One region of the Synechococcus sp. R55.8 genome, then DNA from elsewhere that is predicted to be linked to it. Evidence: riboswitches for the same ligand, from Rfam matches in the RefSeq annotation. Region 1 holds a riboswitch; the other holds the start of a gene.
What was found. Region 1 has a riboswitch for cobalamin ahead of NW829_RS02295 (TonB-dependent receptor plug domain-containing protein). Riboswitches for the same ligand answer to the same signal wherever they lie in the genome.
Positions count from the first base shown of each region.

Region 2: another riboswitch for cobalamin. It lies ahead of NW829_RS01900 (sirohydrochlorin chelatase); the one in region 1 lies ahead of NW829_RS02295 (TonB-dependent receptor plug domain-containing protein).

Region 1 is NZ_JANSIB010000012.1:2,560-13,226, reverse strand. It holds gene NW829_RS02335 (thioredoxin domain-containing protein) at 1-1,413, opposite strand, end outside; gene NW829_RS02330 (GNAT family N-acetyltransferase) at 1,520-2,023, opposite strand; gene NW829_RS02325 (SRPBCC family protein) at 2,097-2,564, opposite strand; gene NW829_RS02320 (DUF502 domain-containing protein) at 2,859-3,635, shown strand; gene NW829_RS02315 (TIGR03792 family protein) at 3,632-4,021, opposite strand; gene aroA (3-phosphoshikimate 1-carboxyvinyltransferase) at 4,018-5,352, opposite strand; gene rsmH (16S rRNA (cytosine(1402)-N(4))-methyltransferase RsmH) at 5,601-6,500, shown strand; gene NW829_RS02300 (hypothetical protein) at 6,887-7,201, shown strand; cobalamin riboswitch at 7,560-7,712, shown strand; gene NW829_RS02295 (TonB-dependent receptor plug domain-containing protein) at 7,750-9,720, shown strand; gene NW829_RS02290 (DUF1636 domain-containing protein) at 9,822-10,250, shown strand; gene NW829_RS02285 ((2Fe-2S) ferredoxin domain-containing protein) at 10,262-10,667, shown strand, end outside.
Region 2 is NZ_JANSIB010000010.1:2,252-12,918, forward strand. It holds gene NW829_RS01895 (heavy metal translocating P-type ATPase) at 1-796, shown strand, start outside; cobalamin riboswitch at 925-1,061, shown strand; gene NW829_RS01900 (sirohydrochlorin chelatase) at 1,094-2,134, shown strand; gene NW829_RS01905 (hypothetical protein) at 2,232-3,131, shown strand; gene NW829_RS01910 (PAP/fibrillin family protein) at 3,128-3,739, opposite strand; gene NW829_RS01915 (L-threonylcarbamoyladenylate synthase) at 3,794-4,507, opposite strand; gene NW829_RS01920 (hypothetical protein) at 4,526-4,900, opposite strand; gene obgE (GTPase ObgE) at 4,961-6,004, opposite strand; gene NW829_RS01930 (30S ribosomal protein S1) at 6,219-7,187, shown strand; gene NW829_RS01935 (hypothetical protein) at 7,398-8,270, opposite strand; gene NW829_RS01940 (CobW family GTP-binding protein) at 8,315-9,283, opposite strand; gene NW829_RS01945 (VOC family protein) at 9,438-9,887, opposite strand; gene topA (type I DNA topoisomerase) at 10,083-10,667, shown strand, end outside.

The DNA of each region.
Region 1 (10,667 bases):
TTGGGCAGCCCGCAGAGCGAATTGCAGATAGTCTGCGTTGCCGAACACTTGATAGGCCCGCGCCAGGCCGGAGATCATCAAGGCGTTCCAAGAGACGATCATCTTGGTGTCGGTGACAGGTGGGATTCGCCCTGGCCAGGATTGCAGACGGGCCGATTGGGCATCCACTGCCGGAGGGAAGGGAACTCGTCGCTCCGCAGAGCCATAGCGTGCCTGAAACAGATGGGTGGTCAAGGCGGCTTCAACTTCTGGCGGCAACGTCCCCCCCTGTTTGCGCTGCAAGACGATGCAGCCGGGCCGATCAGGGAAATTGCCCCCCGGCGATAGGTCAAACGCCTGCTGCAAGGCGCGGAAGGTTTCTTCCCCCAAGAGATCCTGCAGCTCCTGCCAGCGCCAGACGTAGAACTCTCCCTCCTCTGGCTCTCGATCTTCTGCCCGGGCAAAGCTGTCGGCATCTTGAGCGGCGTAGAAGTATCCGGCAGGGGCGGTCATCTCCCGCGCCACCCACTCCACCGTCAGCCGCACCGCCCGCTCAATGGCCGGATCTTGGATCCCATGGGCCCAGAGATCGGAGAGAAACTCCAGGATCTGCCCGTTGTCGTAGAGCATCTTTTCAAAGTGGGGCACCGTCCAGGTGGGATCCACAGTGTAGCGGTGAAAGCCGCCGGCCACATGGTCAAAGATCCCTCCCAGCACCAAGGCCATGCCTCGCTCTTTGGCCCGTTCCAGAGCGCTCTGCGAGCCGGGGATCCCTTCTGGTGGGTCGAAGCGGGCCGAACGCAATACCAACTGAGCGTAGGGCATCATGGGAAATTGCTGCACCGCCCCGGCATTGGCGAGCAAAGGCTGGATCTTGGGGATCCCAGAGCGCAGCAGGTCGGCGGGAATGTGGTCTTCCGGCACTAAGTCGCTGAGGGTGGTCAGAGCCGTCAAAATCTGGCCTTTCATCTCCTCTATTTTTTCCTTTTCCTGCCGGTAAAACTGCAGGATGCGCTGCAGCAAGGCAAGAAACCCCGGGCGGCCAAAGCGGGGCTCTACGGGAAAATAGGTGCCGGCGTAAAAGGGCACCAGGTCATCGGGCGTGAGGAAAACATTGAGGGGCCACCCCCCCTGCCCGCTCATGAGCTGCAACGCCTGCATGTAGATGCTGTCGAGATCCGGCCGCTCCTCGCGATCCACCTTGATGGGCAAAAAATGGGCATTCAAAAAGGCGGCAATTTCAGGGTTGGAGAAGGCCTCGCCCTCCATGACCGTACACCAGTGGCAACTGGAATAGCCGATGGATAGGAAAATCGGCCTATCCTCGGCCCGCGCTTTCTCCAGAGCTTCTGGGATCCAAGGCCACCAGTCCACCGGGTTCTCGGCGTGCTTGCGCAAATAAAGGCTGGAACTTGTGGCGAGGCGATTGGCCATGAGTACACCCTCTCACCCTTTTTGCTTTTCAGGCTAGCGCGTCCTCCTCCCAAGGCAGAGCCAACCCACTGTTGTTCAAGATACACTCACCCAGGATCCCTGTCGGTCAAGCCTGCTCCTGCTCGGCAGCCGGGACTAAAAACTCCAGAGGGCGCCCGTGTAAAACCAAGGTGGTGCTGGGATTTTCCACAAAGCCGATTCGCTCGTAAAAGCCACGCTGATGGGTTGTGAACAGGTAGATGCGCTCCACCGACTGCAGGTGGGGATGGCTGATCAGGGTTTCCACCAACTTGCGGCCAATGCCCTGACGTCGGTAATCGTGATCAACCACGATATCCCAGAGGACGGCTCGGTAAACCCCATCGGAAGTGGCGCGGCCAAAGCCAATCAGGCGCTCCCCATCCCAGGCGCTGACCACCGGATGGCTGTGGGCAACGGCCCGCTCCATCTCCTGCCGCTGGCGATTCTGCGCCCAAAAGGCATTGCGGTTCAACAGCAGGAGAAGTTGATCCAGATCCAGCTCGCCCCGCTCCAGAGAGAAGCGAATGTTGCGGTTGTCCACCGGCTGATGAGAGGGCGCGATAACAGGCTCAGGAGAGGGATCTGACATGAAGCGGCCTTTGCAGTGGCGAGGGTTGACAATGGGGAAGGTCGGCGAAACACTTGGGCCTGACGAACGGAGACTAGCTGGCCGAGGCATTGTCGGCGGCTGGCCCCGCCTGCTCTAGGGCATAGGCTTTGAAGCGCTCCAGATCTGCCTGGATGGTGCTCTCCACCACTTTGCCCACAAACAGGCCATCCAAGATTTTGCCGAGGATCCCCGGGAGCTTGTAGGCCACCGACAGCTTCACAATAGTACTGCCTTTGCGGTCGTAAAAGCGCAGCGCGCCCCGATTGGGCAGCCCCTCCACCGAACTCCAGCCGATGTGTTGGTGTTTCACCACCGTATGGGTGCGGGAGATCCAACTGAAGGTGAGGCCGCGGGTGTCCAGTGTCCACCGGGACAGCTCCTGATCCAGCAATTCCACCGAGCGGATCCACTTCATCCAACGGGGCATGAGGGTGAGGTTGGCCCACAAATCCCATACCTGCTCAATGGGAACAGGCACCTCCACCTGACAGGTATGCTCTAGCCAATCTGACTCTGACATAGGGCCTCCCACGCAACACCCAGCAGAAACACAAACCATCCAGGGGCTTGGCCACAACGCCTCGGGACGGGATCCCTGCCTTTACAAAATTTTATATCGACCTAAGATAGCATTATCGGCCTGATGAAAGTTTGGGGCTCTGCGCTTTTTGGCAGCCCGGTTTCTTTTTCGAGCAAGTTGCGGCTGCCCCCCATGAGGGCAACGCAGAAGGCAGGTATCATGATTGCCATCTGCAAGCTCCACTTGCAAGGGTTCGATGCATCCACTCGGTTGACTCGACGGGACGACCTCACCATGGTTTCACAATGGAAACAGCATCTTAAGAACTACTTCGTGGCGGGGTTGCTGGTGGTGATCCCTCTGGCAACTACCATTTGGCTGACGGTGGAGGTGGCCACCTGGAGCATTGGCTTTCTGACCAGCATTCCGAAGCAGTTCAATCCCATCCAGGGTTTGCACCCGATCTTGATCAACCTCATCGATCTGGCGGTGGGCCTGTTGACGCCGATTGTGCTCATCCTGTTGATTGGCTTCATGGCCCGCAACATTGTCGGCCAGTGGCTGCTCAATCTCAGCGAACAGTTGCTCCATGCGATTCCGGTGGCGGGGCTGGTGTACAAGACCTTGAAGCAATTGGTCAGTGTTTTGTTTGCCCCCAACAATCAGCGCTTTCGGCGGGTGGTGCTGGTGGAATATCCCCGACCAGGAGCTTGGGCGCTGGCCTTTGTGACGGGCACCATTCAAACTCCCATTCGGCCCGATGGGCCGCAGCGCTCCCTTGGCCTGTTTGTGCCCACCACCCCCAATCCAACGACGGGCTGGTACGCCATTGTGCCGGAAGACCAGGTGGTGGAAGTGTTCATGCCGGTGGAAGATGCTTTTAAGATGCTCATTTCCGGCGGCATTGTCACCCCTGAGAGTTTTGAAGCGGGGCTGCAGCGGCGAGAAGGAGCTTTGGCCGTGACCATGCCCAGTTTGCGGGAGCTGGTGGAGCAGGAGCGGGTGGCAGGATCCCCCAGGGCTGACTCGGTGGGCTCTGAGGTAGGTTTTGAGACTGAAGGGATCCCTTAATCCTGCTTTCCTGTCCCTGCAGAAGGGCCGGGCTGCCAGAGCTGGTATTCTTTGGCCTGTTCCAAGCGCACATAAAAAGGCCGCATTTGCCGATCCAATGCCTCCACTTGCTCGGGGGAAAAGACTTTCCAATCAGCGCGGCTGGCCCAGCGGAGGATGAGGTGGACAAGTTCGGGATCCTCTTGATCCAGCCAAACTTCTTTGCCCAGAAAACCCGGATGCCGACGCAGGGCGGATCCCCAAACCCGCTCGTCTTGCTCAAGAAAGGCTGCTTGCCCACCGGGAGGAACCCGGAAGCAGAGATGTTCGATGGCGATAGGGCCGGGCGGGCTGGGGCAGGTCGACATAGGAGCAGAGGCGGCAAAGTTAAAGATGGGCCCTCTCAAGACTCCAGGGGGGAAGCAGTCAATCGTTGCAGGGTGGGAATGAAGTCGGGGTAGGAGATGCGGGCACAGTCGGCTCCCCTGAGGAGGGTGGATCCCTGCGCTCCTAGAGCTGCCACCATCAGGCTCATGGCGATGCGGTGATCCTCGTGGCTGTCGACCTCGGCCCCGTGAAGAGGGATCCCTCCCTTGATTTCCAGGCCATTGGGATATTCAGTGACCTGGGCTCCCATGCGGCTCAGCTCTTGGGCTATGGCAGCCAGACGGTCGCTTTCTTTGACCCGCAGCTCTGCGGCATCGCGAATCACGGTGATCCCCTCGGCAAAGGCAGCCGCCACCGCCAAAACCGGGATCTCGTCGATCAAGGTGGGGATGAGATCGCCGGCGATGGTGCAGCCGCGCAAGCGGGCCGAACGCACCCGCAGATCTCCCAGGGGCTCGCCGGCCATTTCCCGGCAGTTTTCAATTTGAATATCGGCCCCCATCTCCTGCAACACCTGCAGCGCACCGGTACGGGTGGGGTTGAGGCCCACATCCCTTAGCAGCAATTCGCTCTCGGGCACAATGGAGGCGGCCACCAGCCAAAAGGCTGCCGAGCTGATATCCCCCGGCACCTGAACTCTCTGGCCCACCAGGCGGGATCCCCCCACCACGGCCACGGTTTTTGTTTCCGGATCCACCTGAATGTTGGCCCCGAAGGCCCGCAACATCCGTTCCGAGTGATCCCGAGAGAGAGCCGGCTCGGTGACTTGGGTGGTGCCTTCTGCCAGCAGGCCCGCCAGCAAGAGGCAGGATTTTACCTGCGCTGAAGCCACCGGGGAGCGGTAGTGAATGCCCTTCAGGGATCCCCCTTGTACGGCCAAAGGTGCCAAGGTTCCACCGGCCCGTCCCCAAATGCTGGCCCCCATCTGCCGCAGCGGTTCTACCACCCGCCCCATGGGCCGCGAGCGCAGGGAGCGATCGCCGGTGACGGCAAAAAAGCGCCCGGCCTGGCCAGCCAGGATCCCCAGCATCAGTCGCAGGGTGGTGCCGGAGTTGCCGGCATCCAACACGTCTGCCGGTTCTTGCAGCTGGCCCAGGCCAACTCCCCGAATGCGAACACACTCGCTGTTGAGCTCCGAAATATCTGCCCCCAGCGCCCGAAAACAGGCTGCCGTACTGCGGGGATCCTCTCCCAGCAACAGCCCTTGGATGGTGGTTTCTCCTTCGGCCAGGGATCCCAGCATCAGGGCGCGGTGGGAAATGGATTTGTCGCCGGGGATGCTCACTTGGCCGCGCAGGCCCTTGGCCGACGAGAGAGTGAGGATATCGGTAGAAGAAGAGTGAGTCAACACAGCAACCCTGACGGCAGACTTGGCAAAAGCGGCAGCAGTCTCATCATACTCAGAGCGGGACTCGCGCCCCAGAGATTTTGCCGGGGATCCCAAGACAGCCTGTCTTTTGACGGCCACCCCTCTTTTCTCAGAGGATCACCTTAACAACATGGATTCCTCGGTCGGGGCCTGGCCTCGGCCTTTTTTTTTTGCAGATACTGAACTTTGTAGCAGCAGAAATAGAACCCCCGCAGACCGTGCTTGGCAAGGTGTATCAACACGATTCCGTTTTGACCGAGGAGGTGATGGCCTACCTGCAACCCCAGGGGGGCGGTATTTTTTTGGATGCGACGTTGGGAGGGGGTGGGCACAGCTTGGCGCTGCTGCGGGGGGGAGCTGCCCGAGTGGTGGGGTTGGATCGGGATCCGGCGGCTCTGCAGGCGGCGCAAGCGCGTTTTGCAGCAGAAGGGATCCCCGGCAGCCGCATCCAACTGTGGCACCTCAATTTTGCCGATTTCGATCTGCAGCAGCACGGCTTTCGGGATGAGCAGGGGCAGGGGATCCCCTTCGATGGCATCGTGGCCGACTTGGGGGTGAGTTCGCCGCAACTGGACTGTCCTGAGCGGGGATTTAGCTTTCGCGGAGAGGGGCCGCTGGATATGCGCATGGATCCCAGTGCCGCTCAGGAAACCGCTGCCGATTGGGTTAATCATCGCCCGGTCGAAGAGTTGATCGAGATTTTCGCCCGTTACGGCGAAGAGCGATTTGCCCGCCGCATTGCCCATCACATCGAGCAGGCTCGTCCCCTCGCCACAACTACCCAGTTGGCCCAGGTGGTTTGGCAGGCGGTACCTCCGGCAGCTCGGCGAGGCCGCATTCACCCGGCCACTCGGGTCTTTCAGGCGTTGCGCATTGCCGTGAACCGAGAACTGGAGGCTTTAGAAACCTTGCTGGCCCAAGCCCCCACTTGGTTGAAACCCGGCGGCAGGTTGGCCGTAATCAGCTTCCATAGCCTTGAAGATCGCTTGGTGAAATGGGCCTTCCGCAGGGATCCCCGTTGGCAGGTGCTCACCCCCAAGCCCTTGTCCCCTTCCGAACTGGAACGGCAACGCAATCCACGGGCCCGCTCTGCCAAACTGCGAGTGGCTGCCCGCAGCAGTCAGATGTAGGTTTAGGTTGGTTCTCCCGCTCTCAAGAGATCGGCTACCGTGAAGCGGACAGCTGTCCTGCTGAGGCCGGGAATCGGGAGAAGGGGGTTGCTGTTGGGGGGCGCGGGGAACTAGGGTGAAGCGGAACCGGCAGTCCTGCACCGTCGGATCCCTTGGTGTGTGTGAGGTTAAGCCCTATGGTTAGCCAGCCTTTGAACGCAGGTCTTGATCGTCCCAAGAGCCCTCGTCGCCACAGACAGCCTTCTGCTCTGAGCCGACCCCTCTCCGGTACAGTTCAAGCCAGCCGCACCCAACCTTTGGATTTGAAGTTGAAATCAGCCCATCCTCGCAGCCAGCATCTTGCTTGGGCAGAACACCTAGCCTGGTGGAAGCAAATCTCCACAGGGATGGCTATCCTCTCCGGCGTTTCAGTGTTGAGCCTTTACAGTTGGACTGTGCATACCCAAAGCCGGTGGAGCCAGCGTTACCAGGTGTGGCAGCAGATGCAGCGCAACGAACGACAGTTTCTGCTGACTCAAGAATCCATTGCCAATTCTCTCCGGGAAATTGCCGACCGCTCCGAAATGGTGCCGCTGGTACCGGATCGGATGATCGAGGTGCCGATTGCCTCTCCCAGCCAAGTTGAGCCGGATCCAGCCCACCAGGCAACGGCTTTGCCAGAAATCGAAAAAGCCCCTCTTTTCTATCCGGTTGGGTACTAGTCCAATGAATCCCGTGGACAGCAGCCAAGCCACTGCTCCCCTCTTACTCTCCCAAAGGCTGTGGATTTTGCAAGATCTCAGCGTATCTCTATCCTCCCTATTCTTCAAATTCTTCAAAAGTCAAGGGATCCTTGGGCCTCAGGATCTGGAATAGTAGTGGGCTACTCTTTAACTGCTTACAAAGCAAAGAAGAAGTCTGGCCCAGGTTTTCTAAGTTGGTGGGATGTGGCCCATCCGAAGCCCTGGGATTGCCGTTGGGATCCCGTTCACCCCTGGGGATGACATCCCCCCTGGCAGGATAGGAACTCCAGAGCAGGGGATGTATGATGCCTAGCACGGCTTTTTCGGAGCAATCGCAGAGAAAGCTGTACCGACAGGTTGTCCTGGGGATCAGCCAGGGCATGTAAAGGGGAAAGTCCGGTGCAAATCCGGCGCTGTGCCGCAACTGTGATGGGCTTAGGCTAGACCTATGCCCTCAGTCAGGATGCCCGCCTGCGGTTTTGGCTCGCATTTCTTCCGCGTCGCACGGAATCAGGAGCTTTAGGAAAATGAATCCCATTCTAGGTCTCAGCCTGGCGCTGGGGGGCTTTGTTTTGGGGATCCCAGCGTGGGCGCAGCCGGCAGCTTCCCCGCCCTCAGCTCAAGAGGTTTTGGAAACCGGCGTTAGCGCCGAGATTTTAAATCAACCCGTCACCACGCCTTTTCGTCGCCCCGGCTTGCTGCGGGATTCTTCCCGCCCGGTTTACGTCATTACCCGCCAGCAAATTCGAGAGCAAGGGGCAAGAACGGTTCAGGAGGCCCTGCGCTACCTGCCCGGGATCCTCAGCGACGGCACGGCGGGAACCCAGTTGGGAGCCCTTAGCTCCCAGTTTATGCGGGGAGGACGAACGGCCCAGGTGTTGGTGCTCTTGGATGGCCGCCCCATTAACGACCTGGGCTTTTTTGGCGGGTTCGATCTGTCTCAGATCACTACAGATGTGGTCGAGCGTATTGAGATCTCTCCAGGTGGGGGCTCCACCTTATACGGCTCCGATGCCGTTGGCGGGGTCATCAACATCGTGACGCTGGATCCAAAGCCGAGATCCGAGACCGTGCTGGAAGCGGCTATCGGCAGCTACGGCCTCAACGAGCAAGGGATCCAAAACCGCGGCCAAGCGCAGGATCTGGGCTGGGTGGTCAGCTATCGCCGTCTGCAGAGCAACAACGACTTTCCTTTTGAAATTAGGCGTTTGGGCAAAGCCGGCAGGCGGGAGAACTCGGCAGTGGAGTACCACAACCTACAAGCCAAACTCACCTGGCAACTGGCAGAAGGCCAGGTCCTAACAGGAAATGCCCTTTATCTCAATAAAGCGTTTCAGGTGCCCGGCAGCACCGAGTTTCCCTCCCCCGATGCAGGGCAAAACACCAACGACCTGCTGTTAGATCTCAGTTGGCTGTGGGATCAAGAGAGGGGATCCCTGCAAGCCAGGGTATTTTTTGACGACCTCAACTATCGCTTCAGCGCCCCACAAAGCCAGGGATCCCGGGATGAGATCCTGCGAACGGGGTGGGGATCCCAACTGCAATACACCTGGAAGGCTGCTGAAAACCTGGAGCTTACTCTAGGAGCAGACTACCGATCCATTTCAGCTCGCAACACCACCTTCTCCTTTGCCAGGGGATCCACCAATGTCAACTACGACAATACCGTGAACCAAGGGGCCCTCTTTGCCCGCCTGGATTACAAGCCACAGCCCAACTTTTATCTCAACTTAGGTGTTCGCCAAGATTCGAGCAATCTGGTCAACGGTTCGGCCACCTCTCCTGCCGCAGGGATCCGCTGGGTTTTGGCAGAAGGCACCACCCTGAGGGCCAATTATGCCGGCAGCTTTCGCACTCCCTTGATCTCAAACTTATTCTTTCGTTTGCGGGGCTTTTTTGAGGTAGATGGAAACCCCAATTTGCGACCGGAGCGGGGAGAGAGTTTTGACATTGGCCTGGATCAGGCTCTGGGAGATTTTGGCCTACTGCGCTTGACCTTTGCCCATAACCGCATCCGCGATGGCATTACCTTTGTCAGCACTGGCCCGCGCAGGGGAACCTACGAAAACATTGAGCTCGTGGAATACACAGGCATAGAAGCAGCCCTGGATTTGCGGCTGGGGGAAAACTGGACTCTTTTTGCCAACTACACCCTGAACGATCCCATCATCCGCTCGGCGCTGGATCCCAAAGCGGTTGGCAAACAGCTAGCCTTCGTGGGAGCAGACAGCTTCAACCTGGGCCTGAGCTACCGCGATGCAGAGGATCGGTATGCCTCAGTTTTCCTGCATCACATTGGCACTTTCTTTACCAACAACGCCAATACCCAATCTCTGCCCGGCTACACCAACCTGGCTCTGCGGGGAGGGATCCCAGTAGCAGAAAATCTCGCTCTAGAAGTGGGGGTTGATAACCTGCTGGATGAGCAATATGAGGTTTTCCCCGGCTACCCAGGAGTGGGTCGCACCGTTCGGCTCAATCTGAGAGGCCAATTTTAAAGGCTTAGCCATTTCGCTCACTGCTTGACCACTCGCTTAGATATTGAGATCATTTCCCCTTCTTCATCGCGCCCTTTACAGTCAAGTCTGGATTGCAAGTTATGCCGGTATCAAGTAGCTCTGTGTCTCAATCAACTTCCCAGTTGCCAGTTCAAGCTGGCAGCGCTGCTCAGCAACCCAGCGGTCATTATCTCTGGGTTTGCATCACCTGCGGATCTCGGTGGGTTAACGGCCAAAAAGAAGGGATTAGCAAGGGAGAAATGCTGCTGTCTGCCCTGCAATCTCAAACCCTCAATCCTCAACTGACCCTGAAGCCGGTTGCCTGTATGAGCGCCTGCAGCCATGCTTGCGTTGTTGCGTTGGCAGCACCTCAAAAGATGACCTATGTTTTTGGAGATCTGGATCCAAAAGATGTGGATCTCATTCTGCAGACAGCAGAGCTCTACCTAACCAAGTTGGATGGGATCCTACCCTGGGCCGAGCGCCCTCTCAAAAAAGGGGTGATTGCTCGTATTCCACCACTGCACTGAGGAGCTTTCTCATGGCCACTTTTACCCCCTGGATAACCCCCCTCCATCAAGCTTGGCAGGAAGTTTCTTTAACGGGTTGGACAACCCTTTATGAAGGGATCCCTGCCCACATCGACTGCTTGGGGCCGTTGCTCTACGAGCTGTTTCAAGAGCACTGGGCCGAGATCCAGGTGGGCCATGTGGCGGAAGGCGGGGTGCTGGAGCTGGCTTTTAAGAAACCTCCAGCTTTGTGCGTGCTCTACGATGGCTATCTAACCGTTGCCACCGAAACTTGGCACCTGCATTTGTGCCTGGAGGAGCACCAAGGCGGCCCCCATCGCAAGACCCCACCCGAGCTGCGCCGCAAAAGATTGGTTAGCCGTGCTGCTCTCTACCGGCGCCTCAATCCCCAAGGTCAGCCCCGCATGTGGGGGATCC
Region 2 (10,667 bases), on a different contig from region 1:
CATCCCTCCTGCCCAGCATTTTCAGGCAAGGATAGGCAGTGGGGCAGAAGCCTGGGTGGAAGACCAGTGGATCCGCATCGGTCGGCTGAGCTGGCTACAGGAGATGGGGATCCCCTGGGATCCCTCTTGGTCAGAGCGGGTTCAGAATTGGGAAAGCCAGGGCAAAACGGTGATCGGCGTAGCCCAATCCCAGAGCCTGGTGGGGCTGTTGGCCATTGCCGATCCGCTCAAACCCACCTCTCCTGAGGCAGTGCAACAGCTGCAACAGATGGGTCTAGAGGTGATCCTGCTAACCGGGGATAACCCCACCACGGCCCAAGCGGTTGCTCGGCAAGCAGGCATTCAGCGGGTAATTGCCCAAGTCCGTCCGGATCAGAAGGCAGCTTACATACGCAGCCTAAGACAACCGCGACGGCGGGTGGCGATGGTGGGAGATGGCATTAACGATGCTCCGGCTCTGGCAGAAGCGGATGTGGGGATCGCCATCGGTACGGGTACGGATGTGGCGATGGCCGCCAGCGATATTACCCTCATGTCGGGAGATCTGCGCGGAGTCGCCACAGCCATTCAACTCAGCCGGGCCACCCTCAACAACATCCGCCAGAACCTCTTCTTCGCCTTTATCTACAACACGCTCGGGATCCCGATTGCCGCTGGGGCGCTCTATCCCTTTACAGGCTGGTTGCTCAACCCTATGCTGGCGGGGGCAGCCATGGCCCTGAGTTCCGTTTCGGTGGTCGCCAATGCCCTGCGCCTGCGACACTTTCAGCCCCCCAGACCAGCGGGCCGGCGTTAGGCCCTCTCCCAGGGGCAAGGGGGATTAGCGCGGCAACAGTTTTGCTGCCCTTTGAGCATGAGTCTGCCGTACCGCTCATGCCTCAGGGCTATCTTCTGGCAGACAAGGACATCCCCCCCAGGGGGCTTGGTGAACGACAAGCGGCAAGCTAACCTAAAAGGCTCAGGCAGACTGGGGAAAGCGCGGTGCAAGTCCGCCACTGTGACGCAACTGTGATGGGATCCCTCCCTCAGCCAGAACACCCACCTGCCGTTGTCCTGTACCCCTTGCGATTCACAAGGAACGGAGTTTTTTGTGTTGAATACCCTCAGTGTTTCCCCTCCGCTTGCGGTTGGGCAGTCTCCTGTTGTCCCCCTGCCCCTGTTGCTCATCGGCCACGGATCCCGCGACCCCCAAGGGCAGCAAGCCTTTCTGGAGCTAGCCCAGGCTTACCAAGCTCTCACCCCCCATCGACCGGTGATCCCTTGTTTTCTGGAGCTGACGGAGCCGAGTATCGCCCAAGGGATCCAGCAGTGTATTGCCCAAGGGTGGCAAGAGATTGTGGTCCTGCCGCTGCTGTTGTTTGGGGCCCGCCACAACAAGTTCGATGTGACGATGGAATTGGATCGCCTGCAGGCCCTCTATCCCCAGTTGCGCATTCATTACGGTGGGCCGTTGGGGATCCGCATCGAGATCCTGCAACTGCTGCGAGACCGATTGGCTGCTCTGATAGCTGCCCAACCGCGGCGGATCCCAGAGGCAGAAACCGTGCTCCTATTTGTGGGTCGCGGCTCCAGCGATCCTGAGGCCAATGCCGAAGCCTGTAAACTGGCTCGGCTGCTTTGGGAAGGATCCGGGTTTGCCGCTGTGGAAACTTGCTTTATCGGCATTACCCATCCCCGCCTGCCTGTGGGGTTGGAGCGGGCCTCGTCCTGGCAGCCGCGTCGGGTGATCGTGCTGCCCTACTTTCTGTTTACGGGGGTGTTGGTGAAAAAAATCGAGGCGGCAGTGGAGAAACAACGACAACGACAGCCGGAAATCGACTGGCTGATGCTGCCGGAATTGGGCCTTGTGGATACGGTGCTGCACAGCCTGCAGCAACTGGAGCAGGAAGCCCTGCAGGGCCAAACCCCGATGAACTGCCACCTGTGCAAGTTTCGCCTGGCCGTGAGCGCAGAGGTTGGAGCTGGGCATACCCATCACCATCCTCACGAGCATCATGACCACCATCACGGGCACGGATCCCATCACCACCCTCATTCTCACCATCACCCTCAGCACGGCCACACCCACGCAGCGGCTGGGGATCCCTGGGCCCAATTAGAGGGCTACCACCAACGGGCTTGGCAGGTGCCCTGAGAGGGAAACAGAGGCTGCTGGCGGGATAAACTGAGTGCAGACAGGCCATTTTTGAACCTGGTTTTCCCGCTCTAGCGGTTGTGATGACGAAAAAACGATGATGCTCTCCCGCTCCTCTTGGGTTTCAGGTGCCGCTGCCGCGGGGAGCGGGATCTTTGTTTTCGCCCTGGTGGTGGGGCTGCTGGATCAGATCCTGCCCACCCTGCCCAAGGTTTCCCTCTCCCTGGCCGGGATCCCTGGGATCCTGGCTGCCGCTGGGGCCTCCTATGGGGCCTGGCGGGTGGTTCAGATGGGTCTGCAATCGGCTTCCTGGAGCGACTTTCGAGAATCGCTGGTGGCGACCCTATCTCCCTTTGATCCTGCCGACCACGGCGGCGAGCCACGACAACCTAAGGGGGATCCTCGCCCTTGGCAGGTGGCTCAGGAGATCCGGCAAACCCAGCTCCGCCATCAAAAGATCCTTGACCGCATCAAGCAGCGGGTGAAAGCCGAAATCCAGACCTGTGAACGCGCCCAAGCCCAACTGCGCAGCGAGCAGCAACGGTCTCGAGTCCTGCAGGCCCAAGCCCAACAGTTACAACAGCATCTGCAAAACCTACAAACATCTTCCCCTTCTCCAAGCTCCGAGTCGACCAAACCCACGCCAGAGCAAGCGCTGCGCCAAAAGCTCCGCCAACTTCAATCCCAGGTCACCACCCTGAAAATAGAATTGGAACGCCAAAGGACCCAACTGGAACACGCAGAAGCAGAGCGGGCTCAACTCCAGCAGCAGCAGCAAAAACTCAAGCGCATCCTGCAGCGCAAAAAATTGGAAAATCGAGAGTTGCGCTCCCAACAGGCAGAATGGGCCCGGCAACTGGAGCAAACTCAACAGGAGCTGCAAACTTTGCGGGAGTCCTACCGCGCCTTGCAAGTTCTACAGGAAATAGGCTTCACCCTAACCCAAAACCCATCTCACGAAAGGGCGGAAACGGAGTCCTCTGGATCCTCCGACTAGCCGACCCGCTTTAGAACAAATACACTCCCCTCGCTGCCCCGACCCAGCCGCAAGTCTTCATCCAAATAGGTGATATCCAGCCAACCCGTTGGCTCGCGGCGGCGAATATCGATTTGAATAGCCGGGATCCGCTCCGGAGCCCGCTCGAGCAAATAGAGAAAACTCTCGATCTCGTAGCTCATCAAAGCTTGGGATCCGAGCACCAATCGCTCGAAAATCACCCTCACCCGGCGCTCAGATTCGGGGTAAAAGCGCGCTGATACAGCCAAGACTCCCCGTGGCATCCAAGCCTCCAGCCAACCGGATCCCTGGATCTCCGCCACGTTGAAGACCCGTCCAGCCTTGGCCCGAATACACTGGTAGATCTCGCCGGTGGTCAAAAAAGGCAACTGTGCCAGCCGCAGCAGAGCTGTGCTCGTGGTAAAGAGGGTGAGCCAGTTCCCCTCCAACCCTTCAGGAGCAGATGTTGGTTTGGGGGTGGGGTTGAGCGCTTCTAGGGCGGCAATCTGAGACAGGATCTGGGCTTGCTGCTCAGGGGAGACTTTCCGGCCCCGGTCGGTTGCCTCCAGCAGGTGCAGCAGAGCCGATTTTTGCTGAGCCAGGGCCATGAGCACACTCCAAGGCATCAACCCCATTTTAGAGAACGCCAGATCCGGCTGCCCTCAACCGTCTTCTTCTACGGGTTTCAGATTTAGATCTGCCACCTGCTCATACCCCAGCCCGGCCCGCACCACCAGCGGCTCGGATCCCGTCAAGTCAATTACCGTAGAGACCTTGGCCCGACGGGGGGCATCGTCATCCAGCACCAGATCCACCTGTTTTTCCAACTGCCGCATCTCTTCAGCCGCAAAGATCCCACCCTCATCCCAGGGGTCGCTCTCCCATTCCCAGGTTTGCCCAGAACTTAAGTCCAGGGATCCGACGGGATCCCCCCCCAGCTTGGCAGAGGTGGAGACAATTGGATTGCCCAACTCTTCCAGCAAAGCCTGACAAATGGCAGAATCGGGCACGCGGATGCCGGTGGTTTTCCGTTTGGGCTCCATCACCAACTTGGGCACCAGCTTGGTGGCCGGCAACAGAAACGTAAACGGGCCCGGGATCAGCCGCCGCATCAGCCGATAGGCCGAATCGGTGACCTGGGCATAGTGGGCAATGCGTGAGAGAGAAGGGCACAAAAAGGTAAGAGGCTTGTCGTTGGAGAGCTGCTTGATACGGCGTACCCGCTCCACTGCTTGTTTGTGGGTCACATCGCAGCCAATGGCATAGACTGTATCGGTGGGGTAAAGCATCACCGCCCCCTCCCGCAAAGCCGCCGCAATCCGCCGGATGGAACGGGCCTGGGGCTGTTGCGGATGCAGCTTAAAGTACTCGGCCATCGGGCAGATGGGAAGAGGTCAAGACTGGGAGCAGCTACCCCCCAGGGGGTTTTCCACAAGAGGGCGGGGGGTCGGTGGCACCGACGCGGGCGGGGATCCCTGAGATTCGGGCCAGTCCTTCAGTTGTTGCATCAGGGCTTGGATGTGCAGACGGGGCAGATAGGGCCAGTCGCCGGCTTCTTCCAAATCCTGAAGCACCCGATACAGAGCTTGACGGGTATTGGGCAAAGACTCCCGAAAGGCACCTTCCAGGATCGCGCGGTGCAACTCCTCCAGCAGCCGCAGGAGCATCAGCAGCTCCACACACGCTCCCGCCCTCGCCTGGGCCGCCTGTTCAACAGCCAACATGATCTGACGCAAATCCGGTGGCAGATCCTCCGCCGAGATATACATAGCCACTCGTCTCTGGGTTCTGGGAAGGCAGGGGCTTTCCTATTCTAAGATTCTTCTGCCCTAGGACTGGATGGATTTTGCCCCCACAAGATCCAACTGCGCAGGCTGTTGGGATCCCCGACCCAGGCACTGCCACACCCGCTGCAAGAGGGCATCCAGCCCCTGCTTGGCAATCGCAGAAATGGTCACCACCGAAGTGCCGGCAGCAGCAGACAGCCTCTGGGCGCGCTCGGCAACCTGCTGGGGATCCAGAACATCGATCTTGTTCAAAACCAGGATTTGTGGCTTATCGATTAACCCGTGGCCGTAGGCGCGCAGCTCCTGCTGAATAACCTGGTAATCCTTGACGGGATCCGCCGCCGTGCCATCCACCAAATGAATCAGTACCCTGGTACGCTCCACATGGCGCAAAAACTCATGGCCCAGCCCCACCCCCAAGTGCGCCCCCTCGATCAGCCCCGGAATATCGGCAAACACCACCCCATCTCCCGATGGATGGGGCACCACCCCCAAATTGGGCTGCAACGTGGTGAAGGGGTAGTCAGCAATCTTGGGCCGGGCAGAGGAGACCACCGAAATCAGAGTGGACTTGCCCGCATTGGGCAGGCCGACAATGCCCACCTCGGCAATCAACTTCAGCTCCAGGCGCAGGCGCACCCGTTCTCCCGCTTCGCCCTTGGTGAATTGGCGGGGGGCGCGATTGTGGTTGCTCAAAAAATGGGCATTGCCTAAGCCGCCTTTGCCCCCACGGGCTACCAGCAATTGATCCCCCTTGCCCACCAGATCGCCCAACAATTCCCCCGTCTCCGCATTGAACACTACAGTACCGCAGGGCACCCGCACCAGCCGATCCGCACCACTGGCCCCGCTGCGATGGTTGGGCCCCCCTTTGGCCCCGTGTTCCGCCTTGATCACCGGTTGAAAGCGAAAATCCAACAGAGTTTGCAGGCCGGGATCGGCCACCAAGATCACCGAGCCGCCCCGCCCGCCATTGCCGCCGGATGGCCCCCCAGCCGGCACATACTTCTCACGGCGGAAGGCAACGATGCCATCCCCGCCATTTCCCCCTTGCACTTCAATTTCGGCTTGGTCGATAAAGTGCAATCGTTCTTCTCCCAAATCTTCTATCTTCCAGCTTGGCAAGATCCCCGGAAAACTTGCCACAAAAGACGCTCCTCTAAGCTACGATAGTATTTCCCAGCCACATCCCCCACAGGTGGGAAAGTGGGAGAGTGAATGCACTCTCATCTGGGATTCTGCTAAACTCAACTGGCCTTCTACCCTTTATCCCGCGCAACTGATCTGTTACTGCACCCCTATGAGTCGATTCACTGCTGCCGATGTAGGTTTTACCACTGAAGACTTTGCCGCCCTTCTGGATAAGTACGACTATCACTTCAGCCCTGGCGAAATTGTGGCGGGTACAGTATTCTCGGTGGAGCCACGCGGTGCTTTGATCGATATTGGGGCCAAAACGGCTGCCTTTCTGCCGCTCCAGGAGATGTCGATTAGCCGCCTGGAAGACCCGCACGAGATGCTGCAGCCGGGAGAAACCCGCGAGTTTTTTATCCTCACCGAAGAAAACGAAGAGGGACAGCTGACCCTCTCCATCCGCCGCATCGAGTACATGCGGGCCTGGGAACGGGTACGGCAGCTCCAGAAAGAAGATGCCACCGTTCGCTCAACCATTTTTGCCACCAACCGAGGTGGAGCCCTGGTGCGGATTGAGGGGCTGCGGGGCTTTATCCCCGGATCCCACATCAGCACCCGCAAGCCAAAAGAAGAGCTGGTGGGCGAAGAGCTGCCCCTGAAGTTTTTAGAGGTGGACGAAGACCGCAACCGCTTGGTGTTGAGCCATCGCCGCGCCTTGGTGGAGCGGAAGATGAACAAGCTGGAAGTGGGCGAGGTGGTGGTTGGCACGGTGCGGGGCATCAAGCCCTATGGTGCCTTCATCGATATTGGCGGCGTCTCCGGCCTGCTGCACATTTCCGAGATCTCCCACGATCATGTTGACACGCCCCACAGCGTCTTCAACGTCAACGACGAAGTGAAGGTGATGATCATCGATCTAGATGCGGAGCGGGGGCGGATCTCGCTGTCCACCAAGCAACTGGAGCCCAATCCCGGCGACATGATTCGGGATCCCAAGCTGGTTTACGAGAAGGCCGAGGAGATGGCAGCCAAGTACCGCGAGCAACTGCTGGCCGCTAAGCAAGGACAAGCGGCAGAGGCCCCACCGGAAGTGGTGGAAGAGGAGCTGGAATACGCGGCGACGGCTGTGGAATGAGGGCAAGCTTGGCGCCATCTCTGCCTGCGATGAGACTGAGGTTAGGAGCCTTCAGCTCCGTTGGCGTGGGTGGCTCGTGGGAGCGGGGCAGCCCAGGCTCCTAGGGAGACGGGTACTGCTGCTGTGGCGAAGTAGGCCGACGGCGCTCACGCAGGGCTGCAAACCTGCGCCAGTAACGGGAATCCCCCGCTCCTGAGCTTGAGGAGCTGGTCAAAGACTGTAGATCTGCCCATCCATGAGCAGATGGGTGATGCCTTTCTTTTGCAGTTGGGTGCGCACAATCTCCAGAATGTAGCCGGGAAACTGGATTACCCGGTAGGGTGGGTAGGTGTTGCTGCCCCGACGGCTCATTTCGGAAAAGCGGCGGGCCACCTTGTGGCTGTCGAAAATCGGCAGCGTATTGGCGTTATCCATCCCTTCGATGGGCAGGGATCCCGAGCCAAAGAATTCTTTGAGAGGGCGGGTGGTCAGTTCTTGGTAGCGGTCAACAACGACATAGCAGGTTTCCGGTAGGGTGAGCTCTTCCAGGGGTAATACCTGAATTTGATAGCTGGGATCGGTGAGGGGATCCTCTTCTGGCCCATCTTCATCTTCTAGGAGATAGTCAGGGTCGTCCTCATCCTCGTCTTCGAGGTCACGGTCTTCTTCGGTCTCTTCCTCATCCTCTTCCCCGACATCCTCCACATCTTCCTGAAGCTCAGCCGCCAACTGCAGTTCTTCTGGGGGCAGTTTTGGCAGAGACTCTGTTCCAGCGGTGTTATCCTCGCCTTCGTCGTTTGCGTTCGGCTGCAGCGAGGGAGATGAAAAAGGCAGCTCCGGCTCCAGCGGCAAAATCTGCTGCTCTGGGGCTGGGATCCTGCCAACAGCAACTTTTTCCCCCATGTCTTTGCGGCGGGCAGCCGAGCGTTTGAGATGGATCAACCGCTGATACTCATCGGCAGCGATATTTTCCTTCAACACGCGGGTGATGGTGGTGATGCTCACCTGAAATTGCTCCGCCAATTCGACGGCGGTCGCTGCTGAGCCGCGGTAGGCGCTAACAATTTGCTGTTGTTCTTGCTCTGAAAGTTTGCTGCGAGCCATCCCAGATCACCCAATCCAAAAACCGAAAAAACTGAAGAGGATCCTTAGCCAGCGGCGGTTGCCCCGCACACCCGGCTGAGGCCGGCAGCCAGCTGCTCCCGCTCCAGCCCCTTGCCGATCAACACAATTTTGGACAGGCGGGGCTCATCGGGATCCCAGTCCCGTTCCAGAAAAAGGGTTTGCCGCTGGCCCACCTGATGGAAGATAACCCGCTGCGGCTCATCCACAACCCACAGCACCCCCTTGGCGCGAAAAAGGGTCTCGGGCATGTCTTGTAGCCAATCGCGAAAAGCCGCCAAATCCAGCGGCTGCTGCAGTTGAAAGCTCACCGATTGGATCCCGTCCTCCTCCAGGTGATGGCTGGGGTGGGCCTCAGTCCCCGAATCGGGGAGCCTGGGATCCCACAATTCTGGGCGGAAGGCATGCACATCCAAGATGCGGGCCAGAGGCACCTGGGCATGGGTGGTGAGCAGGCAAGGGGCAGCGGGGTTGTAGCGGCGCAGATCGAGAAGGATCCGCTCTCGTTCGGCTTCGTCGATCAAATCCACCTTATTGAGCAACAAAATGTCAGCGCTGCCGATCTGGTGGGCGGCGGTTTGCGAGCGCTGGAAATTGCGCCAGTATTCGGCACCGTCAACCAAGGTCACCACGCCATCCAGGCGCAACTCCTCATGAAAGACCCTCTGCACAAATAGCTCGGTCACCTGCCTGGGATCCGCCACCCCACTGGTTTCCACCACCAGGTAATCCAACGCCTGGGCATGCTGGAGCAGCTGGCGGGCCGCCCGTTCAAAATCCTCTCGCACCGTGCAGCAGAGGCAACCATTGTTGAGCTGCATCAGCCCCCCCTCGGGCATGTTGACCAACTCGCCATCGATGGAAATCTCGCCAAACTCGTTGAGGATAACCCCAATGCGCAACCCATGCTCCTCTTCCAAGATGCGCTTGAGCAGCGTGGTTTTGCCACTGCCCAAAAAACCTGTCAAAATCGTCACCGGAAGCTGAGCTTTCATATCAGGTGAGGCTGAACTGACAAGCGGCCAACAAACCCTTCTCTCAAGTTCCCCAGAAGCTCTACTAGCTTAGCTTTAGGGTTGGCTCTCCAGGATCTGGACAAGGGGGAACGACCGCTCCCACCCAAATTAGATCCTCTAACCCATCAACTATTTATTTATTAATGTCCTCTGGGCGTTGGGGCAGACTCTCTCCTGAGGATCCCTGGGGACGAATGAGCTCGATCGGCAGGCCATCGGGATCGGCGATGAACGCCACTTCATAGACCTGGCCCCCAATTTGCTGGAGCTGGGGCGGCAGCAGCAGGGTAAGGGGCACTTGCGCTCGCAAATGTTCTAGGTAGTTGGCCAGGGATCCCCATTCGGGGCCCACCTCAAAAGCGGGGTGATAGTAGCCCACATAGTGGGGATCCCCAAAGGGATCCGGGGCAGGATGGGGCTGCGGCACTTGTATCAGCTCCAAACGCCCCCAGGGGCCGCGCATCCAGCAGGCCAGCGTGATCCCGGCAGTAAAGCGTTCTTCCACCGCAAAGCCCAGCCCCTCGTAAAAAGCGATGGAGCGGAAGATATCGGCGGTGCGAATGGAAAAATGGTGTAGTTTCATCGTCCTGCAAAGCAGCCAGATGGGGCCAGACCGCTCGGATCATCGCCGATGACGGCTGGTCAAGCGCAGGTAGACTTGCTACGCTCCAGAAAAGTAGGCTGTCTATCTTAAGCACCTCTTGCAGTGTATGCTGGCCCGCCCAATCCTTGGGGCGGGAAATGCGACAACCTAAGCCGATTGCTGCCAACCTCAATTATGCCTAAGCTGGTCATTGTCGAATCTCCCACCAAAGCCCGTACCATCCGTGGGTTCTTGCCTGCGGGGTATGAGGTTCAGGCCTCGATGGGACATGTGCGGGATCTTCCCGATTCGGCATCTGAAATTCCAGAAGAATTGAAAGGAGAAGAGTGGAGCCGCCTGGGGGTCAATGTCCACGCCGACTTCGAGCCCCTCTACGTCATCCCCAAGGACAAAAGAAAGGTGGTCAAGGAGCTGAAGGAAGCGCTCAAGAAGGCGGACGAGCTGATCCTGGCCACCGACGAAGACCGCGAAGGGGAAAGCATTAGCTGGCACTTGCAGCAGGTGCTGCAACCCAAAGTGCCCACCCGCCGCATGGTGTTCCACGAGATTACCCGCGAGGCCATTCAGGAGGCGCTGCAAAACTGCCGTGAGGTGGATGAACAACTGGTGCGTGCCCAGGAGACCCGCCGCATCTTGGATCGCCTGGTGGGCTATACCCTGTCGCCGCTGCTGTGGAAAAAAATTGCCCCCAAACTCTCGGCAGGGCGGGTGCAGTCGGTGGCGGTCAAGCTTTTGGTGGATCGAGAGCGGGAGCGGCGC